One region of the Amedibacillus sp. YH-ame6 genome, then DNA from elsewhere that is predicted to be linked to it. Evidence: a T-box and tRNA genes for the amino acid it is inferred to sense, from the RefSeq annotation. Region 1 holds a T-box; the other holds one or more tRNA genes.
The links. The T-box of region 1 lies ahead of thrS (threonine--tRNA ligase). A T-box ahead of a tRNA ligase gene usually reads a tRNA of that ligase, here a tRNA-Thr.

Region 1 (4,308 bases):
TCTACAGTCACTGTCTGTGATTCTTTGCTTTGTGCGCGACGAATGGTTACAGTACCTTGTTCTTGTTCACCATCTCCGATTACAAGCTGATAAGGAATTTTTGCAAGCTGAGCTTCGCGTATACGATACCCTAATTTTTCATTTCTTGCATCTAATTTGCTTCTATATCCATTCGCTAAAATTAGCGCATTGATTTTTTCTGCATATTCCACATGTTTTTCGTGGTGTACTGGAACGACCATGACTTGTTGAGGAGCCAACCATGTTGGGAAGTGTCCTGCATAATGTTCAATCAAGATACCGATGAAACGTTCAATAGAACCAAAGATAACACGATGTAACATAACTGGACGTACCTTTGTACCATCACTTTCTACATATGTTAAATCAAATCGTTCTGGAAGGTTCATATCCAATTGAATTGTTCCACATTGCCATTCTCTTCCTAATGAATCTTTGATATGGAAATCTAGTTTAGGACCATAGAATGCTCCATCTCCTGGATTTACCTTATATGTTTTACCCGCATGTTCACATGCTGCTGCTAAAGCTGCTTCACTCTTTTCCCAGATTTCTAAATCTCCAATATATTTCTTTTCTGGTCTAGTTGATAACTCAATACGATATGTTAATCCAAAGATTGCATATACACGATCAATAAATTGAATCAAAGACATTACTTCTTCTTCAATTTGTTGAGGACGCATAAAGATATGAGCATCATCTTGTGTAAATGTACGTACACGGAACAAGCCATTTAAAGCCCCACTAGCCTCGTGACGATGTACTTGGCCTAATTCCCCTACTCTTAGAGGTAAATCCTTGTAAGAGTGTAAACCAGCCTTATATGCTAACAATGCACCTGGACAGTTCATAGGTTTAATCGCAAAATCACGATCATCTACTTTAGTTGTATACATATTTTCCTGATAATTATCCCAGTGACCACTTACTTCCCATAATTCTCTACTCATCATAATTGGAGTTTTAATAAACTGATAGTTTTCTTTTGTATGTTCTTCATACCAGAAGTTTTCCAATTGATTACGGATAATCATTCCATTTGGTAAGAAAAATGGCATTCCTGGAGCATATTCACTCATTGTAAAGATATCAAGTTCTCTACCAAGTTTTTTATGATCACGTTTCTTTGCTTCTTCTAATAAATTTAAATGTTCTTCCAATTCTTCTGCAGTTGGAAAACAAACTCCATAAATACGTTGTAAAACTTTATTGTCACTGTCACCTTTCCAATATGCTCCAGAATGTTTCAACAGTTTAAAGTTCTTCAACTCTTTTACTGTTTCCACATGAGGTCCTCTACATAAATCAATGAATTCCCCTTGTTGGTAACAAGTAATTGTGCCATCTTCCAAACCACTGATCAAATCGATTTTATACAAATCGTCTTTGAACATTTCTAATGCTTCTTCTTTGCTTATTTCTTTGCGAGTGATGCGTTTTCCATCTTTCGCAATCTTCTTCATTTCTTTTTCGATTTTAGGCAAATCATCATCTTTGATTACTTCATCTCCTAAATCAATATCGTAATAAAACCCTTCACTTACTACAGGCCCAACCCAAAATAACGCATTTGGATATAAACGTTTTACAGCCTGTGCCATCATATGAGCACAAGAATGGTTTAATACACTTAACTCTGCATGTTCTTTAATGTCGATCATCATCGTATCCTCCTTGACATATAAAAAAGACTGACACTCAAAGGACGTCAGTCTTATACGCGGTACCACCTTTGTTCATATTCAAACGAATATGCCCTCTTACCTTTAACGCTAGTTACGCGGCACACCTTTTCAGGGGCAACTCCAAGGGAGTAAACATATCGTTTTATCAAAGAACTTTCACCAACCGTTCTTCTCTCTACATCAAAACCATACATCCATGTCCTTATCTTTGTATTTATATGCTTATTTTATACAACATTCTATTGCTAATGTCAATCCTAACGAACTATTTCTTACATATCGTCAATTTTTTTCCATTTATTTCCTTTCTATAATCTCGTAATGAAATACTGTAATTCGTATCATTTTCTAAAGATAGTTATGCTAGAATACAGGCATGTGTTTGCAGCACAAGAAAGGGGTGTATTATGAGAAGAACTTATGGATATGTCCGGGTATCAAGTCAAGATCAAAATGAGGCCAGACAATATATTGAACTTATTGAACAAGGGATTCCGAAAAATTGTATTTATATGGATAAATTAAGCGGAAAAGATTTCAATCGTCCTGCGTATCATAAACTCGTATATAAGAAATTAAAACCTGGTGATCTTCTTGTTATTAAGAGTATCGATCGTTTAGGAAGAAATTATAATGAAATCCTGCTGGAATGGAAATTCATCACAAAAGAGAAAAACGTAGATATCAAAATTATTGACATGCCTTTACTAGATACCGATCAGAAAAAGGATTTAATAGGTACTTTGATTGGTGACATTGTACTTCAGTTGCTCTCTTTTGTCGCAGAGAATGAACGTGTAAACATACGACAACGGCAAGCTGAAGGAATACGAGCCGCAAAATTAAGAGGAGTTCGTTTTGGTAGACCAAAACTAGAATTACCAAAAGAATTCGAAGAAATCATGTTTCTGTGGGAAAAAGGAGAATTACTTAGCAAAGAAGCGATTGCTATTTCAGGATTAAAATATTCTACTTTCTACAAAAAAGCAAAAGAGCATAAGCAGAGAAAAAGCGGTTCATAAACCGCTTTTTTTACCAGCTTCCGCCGCCTCCGCCACCGAAGCCTCCACCAGAGAAACCTCCGCCGCCAAAGCCTCCACCACCAAAGCTTCCTCCACCAATCCCCTTGCCTCCAGTAGGCGTAGGAATATGAGAGGCTGCAGTAGAAATACTATGGAAACAATAATGGAAATGATTCCACCATAATACTGTTGTAAATAAATTGCCATTATACCCCACATACCAATCAGGAGCAATCACCGCAATACTTTCAAACTTCTTCACCCATGTATCAGAAATACCCAATACATATGCGTATGGAAGGATGTTATAAAAGGCAGTTGGATTTTCTTTCACAAGTAATTCCAAACGATCCTTTTCACAGTTCAAGATAAAATCTTTCAATCCAAGAATCTGTCCTAACCATTTATTCCCTTGAGGAGTACGCTTGTCCATAAACATCATAATGATGATCAACAATACACTTACAATACTACTCATCACAATTCCAATCCAAGATACTTCACAAATATATTGCATGAATATATTAACTCCGATAAGAATAGCATTTAACACAAGGCATCCTACACTTGATAATAAGAAGACAGAGTTTTTCATAGAATAACGTAAACGCATAATAAATATCCATGGAATACAACTCACTCCCAATAAAACAGAAGGTATTAAATATACAAAATAAATCTGGAATAACCCATAGATTTCTCTTGCGGCCAAAGTAACTGATAATAAACCTGGCAACATAATAAAGAAAATCATGATTATTTGTAGAACGATTGAATTGTTGTTATAAATACGACGTTTCTTACTAGAGTGGAAATAATTCGTTAACATTGATTTTGAAGATTGTAACGCTTCTCCTACTTTCAAACCAGTCATTTCACTTTCACTAACGATTGTATTTTTCTTAAAAATAGCATCAAAGAATTTACGTTCATAAGCTTTGCTGTTTTCTTTATCCATTTCTTTTAATTTCTCTAATTTAAAGCTTCCTTCAACATCATGTATCTTCAGGAACCCACGATTTGCCCAATCAATAACCAAAGAAATCATGTCCTTGTTTTGTGCAGTATCATCTATGATATAGCCAACCTCCGCACTATTCAAACCATCTGGTGCTTTAAATTCAACAGTCACAATAATTTCATCATCTTTACCAAACTTCATAAACAACAAGAACGCAAGCAACAAAATAACCCCGGCAACAATTGCACAGATTACGGTGTAATCTTTCATTTCAGGAAATGTAAAATAATCTGTTCCTAGGTTTACTCGAATAGTCGCAAACTCATTATTATAAAGTGGGTTTGTAATGGATCCACGTATCGTTGTACCATCAACCTCATAGCTTAACGTATCTCCATTTTCTCCATAAGCTCCAGTAGAAGTGAAAACTTCATTTTTATCGAATTCTTTGGGCATACGAATTTCATAGCTAAAATCTTTTACTTGTGTATCAAAATTACCAATCAAATTCCAATACAATGTTTGTGCTTTATTATCTAATCTTAAATCTCTAGTTTGAATGGTATAGGAAATCGTATAATCCTGTTTCCCTATGATAGTAACATCTCCATCTCCA
Region 2 (4,308 bases), on a different contig from region 1:
CCTCGCTTTCCGGCTTATTGTAAGCCCTTAACTATCTATCAGTTTACATCAAATTACTTGTGAATTCAACAACTTGCACTCACAAGTAGACTTTTTTCGAAAAAAGTATTACGTATTTGTAGATATGTGTTATATTATTCTTGAAAGTATTTTTCTGAAACAAAAGAAAGGAGAGATTTCATGGAATTCATTGATGGCTATAAATTGATGTCCATTCTACGTCATACACTCAATAAACTTGATTATAGACTCATTGATCATGGCTATCGAGTTGCCTATATGGCATGGAAGTGCGCACTTTTTGAAGGGAATTTGCAACCAGAAGAATTACGTGATTTCACTATCACTTCTTTCTTACACGATATAGGTGCATATAAAACAGATGATATTGAGAAAATGGTAGAGTTTGAAACACAGAATATTATGAAACACTCTGTTTATGGTTATTTATTTCTAAAATATCTTGCGCCATTAAAAGACTACTCTAGAGCTATTCTTTGTCATCATATGCCTTATAATAAATTAAAAAATTATAATATTCCTGAATGGAAGTATATTCAGATTCTTTTCATATGTGATCGTTTCGATATTCTAATGACAATATACAACGATGTCCAAGAAGCAAAGAATAAATTACTAGAACATTCTGAGACTTTGTTTTCTTCGGATATGCTTGACTTATTTTTCCAAGCAGATGTGGAACATTACTTCATAGAAGATGTTTACCTCAAAGATATCGAATTAGATTTTAGCGAGATTTCAAAAATCTTACATTCAGATGAAGAACTGCGTGCTTATCTAGATATGATCACCTATTCGATAGATTTTAGGAGTGAATACATGATAACACATACCATGACAACCAATCGCATTGCTTTACATATAGGAAGATTGATGCAAGTAAGTACTAGCGATTTAGAAAAAATTGACTTAGGTTCTATCCTTCATGATTTAGGTAAAATCGGAATACCAAGTGAAATATTGGATTTCCCAGGAAAACTAGATGATGAACAAATGATAATTATGAGAAAACACGTCGATTATACAATAGAAATCTTAGATCATTTGATAGAAGAAGATATCGTTCAAATCGCAGTACGTCACCATGAAAAATTAAACGGTACAGGGTATCCACTAGGTTTAAATGAGAATGATTTAACCATGAATGAACGTATTGTTGCAGTAGCGGATATCATCAGTGCTTTATATGAACAGCGTAGTTATAAAGCAGCCTTACAAAAACATGAGATTGTAAAAATACTTCGTTCAAATGTGAATCATCATGAATTGGATTCTACCATTGTTGAAACCACTATAGCGCATTATGATGAGATCATAGCACAAGTTCAAAAAGAATGCGATCCTATGATTCTACTCTATAGTAAGCTTTCAAAACTGTATCCAGAAATATGTCAAAACATGGAAGAATATTTGATAAAAGGTACGAGCCTTACATAGTCTTTTATATGTACAGACATTTTCAAAAGTGATATAATATTTTCGTTCTTAATACGATTTTTATAGAATATACTATGAGGGCAATGTTCCTCTTCAAAATGCCGGAGTGGCTCAATGGTAGAGCAATTCACTCGTAACGAATAGGTTGGGTGTTCGATTCACCTCTCCGGCACCATATAAACTAAAATCCTTTTCCATAAGGGATTTTTTTAGTTTAAACGGTTGTATGGCATAAATAAATGGCATATGAAAAATAAAGTATGCAACCAAATCAAACCGTTTATGTTAATTCTCGTTGGTTGAAATCAAGCTTCTGCTGTCCTATACTTAATGTAAGGAGTGTGAAAAGTATGATTTCTCAGAATTTAATGATTTTACGAAAAAAATTCCGCTTTTCGCTTGAAGAAGTTGCGGAAAGAATTGGAGTTTCGAGACATGCAGTTACAAAGTGGGAAACAGGTGAAACAGTTCCTGACTTACACAATTGTAAATCACTAGCAGATTTATATGGAGTCACAATAGATGATCTTGTGAGTTTTGATAGTAAAGAAAACAATTTGCATATTCCGCCAAAAGGAAAACACTGTTTTGGTACAGTCAAAGTTGGTGAACGTGGGCAAATTGTAATTCCTAAAAAAGCTCGTAATCTATTTGATATGAAAGCAGGAGATGACTTACTCATTCTTGGAGATGAAGAACAAGGACTTGCCTTAGTGAAAGCAGATGTGTTCTTAAAGTTTGCACAAGAAATATTGAAAGGTGGAAACGAATCTCATGGAGGCAATTGAAACCATAAATCTTTCTAAATCTTATTCCAATATCCAAGCTGTGGATAAATTGAATTTCTCTGTTAAAGAAGGAGAACTCGTATCTTTATTAGGAATGAATGGAGCTGGTAAGTCGACTACAATCAAAATGTTATCAACTTTAGTATTACCAACAAGTGGAGATGCGAAAGTATATGGACATAGTATTTGCCATGATAGTTTTGAAATAAAAAAATTAATGAATGTTTCACCCCAAGAAACAGCAATAGCCCCTAATCTAAACGTTGAAGAAAATCTAAGATTCATATGTGGTGTATATGGTTACTCTAAAAAGGAAGCAATACAAAAAACAAAACAAATGATAGAGGATTATACAATGCAAGCCGTAGCGCATCAAAAAGCATCTACCCTATCTGGTGGATGGCAACGCAGACTATCCATAGCAATGGCATTGATTACAGAACCAAAAATGTTATTCCTAGATGAACCTACGTTAGGGTTAGATGTTCTTTCAAGACATGAGTTGTGGGATATCATTCGTAAACTAAAACAGAAGATGTCCGTAATTCTTACCACGCATTACTTAGAAGAAGCTGAAGAATTAAGTGATCGTATCATTATTATGTCAAATGGAAAGTGTATTGTTAATGGAACGGTTGAAGAAATCAAACAGAAGGCAAACGCTATAACATTAGAGAATGCTTTTCTTTATTTCAACCAAAAGGAAAATACTTTATGAAAACGTTAACGTTCGCAAGTAGAAATACAAAAGAAATTTTACGAGATAAAGTAAATCTATTCTTCGGTATTGTATTTCCAGTCCTATTGTTAGGTTTATTAACGCTTATTCAATCAAATCTCCCTGTAGAACAATTTCCTTTACGTACGCTAGCTCCTGGTATTGCTGTATTTGGATTATCTTTTATATCTATGTTCTCAGGCTTCTTAATTGCTAAGGATCGTACAAGCTCTTTTATGATGAGATTGATGAGTTCTCCGATGAAGTCTTATAACTTTATAGGTGGTTATGTTTTACCATTGATTCCAATGTCATTCATCCAAACAACCATCTGTTATATAGCTGCTTTATGTTTGGGACTTCCTTTCTCTATTCGCATCATTGCCTGTATAGTCGCCAGTGTTCCTATCAGTTTGATCTTTATTAGTATTGGATTGATATGTGGTACTTTATTTACAGACAAGCAAGTAGGCAGTTTATGTGGAGCCGTGCTTACAAACTTAGTCGCATGGCTATCTAGTACTTGGTTTGATGTTAGTTTGGTAGGAGGCTGGTTTGAAAATTTAGCAAATGCTCTACCTTTCCTTCATGCAGTTAATCTTGGTAGAAATATATATGCAGGAAATTGGAATATGCTTGGTAACGATTTTGTGGTTATTCTGATGTATGCACTCATCTTAAGTGTTATTTCCATTTATGTATTCACGAGAAAAATGAAACATATGTGTTAGCGTTTGATTCTAAGTCAAACGCTTTTATTTAAATCTTCTATCTATATTTTCGTACTTCATCGACAGATTTCTTTGACCAACATATACAAAATCTAACGCGTACAAAAAAAGAAGTCTGCCTTACAGGCAAACCTCGTTATCTTCTAATAAAATGGTGGAGGTTAAGGGACTTGAACCCCTGACCCTCTGCTTGTAAGGCAGACGCTCTCCCAACTGAGCTAAACCTCCACGACTGGTATAGATTTTACCATAGTTTCATTGAATAATCAACCACGAAAGAAAAAAAGGGCCAAGCCCTTAAATATTTGATAATTCTTCTTGCTTTTTACTAATCTTACGATATGCACGTAAATAGATAATAAATACAAGCACAACAACTATAAGTAACAATACACAACCTGTCATGAACAATCCTGTCATCATACTTGGATGTGTAGATAAAGAATAGTATATGTAAAGTAATGCCAAAAAGCAAATTACATCTACTGCAAGTAATGAACGCCATCCGCTTAATAAACGTTTGTATAGTGCTAATCTTGAAACACGATCACTAAAAATATTTGGTTCTGCCTCATGGATTGGCATTTCAATACGGAAATAATTCCATACACCA

Region 2: it has a tRNA-Thr gene. The T-box ahead of thrS (threonine--tRNA ligase) is inferred to sense a tRNA for this amino acid. The anticodon was not compared.

Annotation. Positions count from the first base shown of each region.
Region 1 is NZ_JBSPEZ010000015.1:452-4,759, reverse strand. It holds gene thrS (threonine--tRNA ligase) at 1-1,685, opposite strand, end outside; T-box leader at 1,723-1,927, opposite strand; gene ACWG0P_RS10300 (recombinase family protein) at 2,117-2,731, shown strand; gene ACWG0P_RS10295 (DUF2207 domain-containing protein) at 2,742-4,308, opposite strand, start outside.
Region 2 is NZ_JBSPEZ010000001.1:14,653-18,960, forward strand. It holds gene ACWG0P_RS00085 (HD-GYP domain-containing protein) at 181-1,458, shown strand; tRNA gene ACWG0P_RS00090 (tRNA-Thr) at 1,559-1,633, shown strand; gene ACWG0P_RS00095 (helix-turn-helix domain-containing protein) at 1,809-2,246, shown strand; gene ACWG0P_RS00100 (ABC transporter ATP-binding protein) at 2,233-2,964, shown strand; gene ACWG0P_RS00105 (ABC transporter permease) at 2,961-3,695, shown strand; tRNA gene ACWG0P_RS00110 (tRNA-Val) at 3,848-3,923, opposite strand; gene ACWG0P_RS00115 (DUF2812 domain-containing protein) at 3,993-4,308, opposite strand, start outside.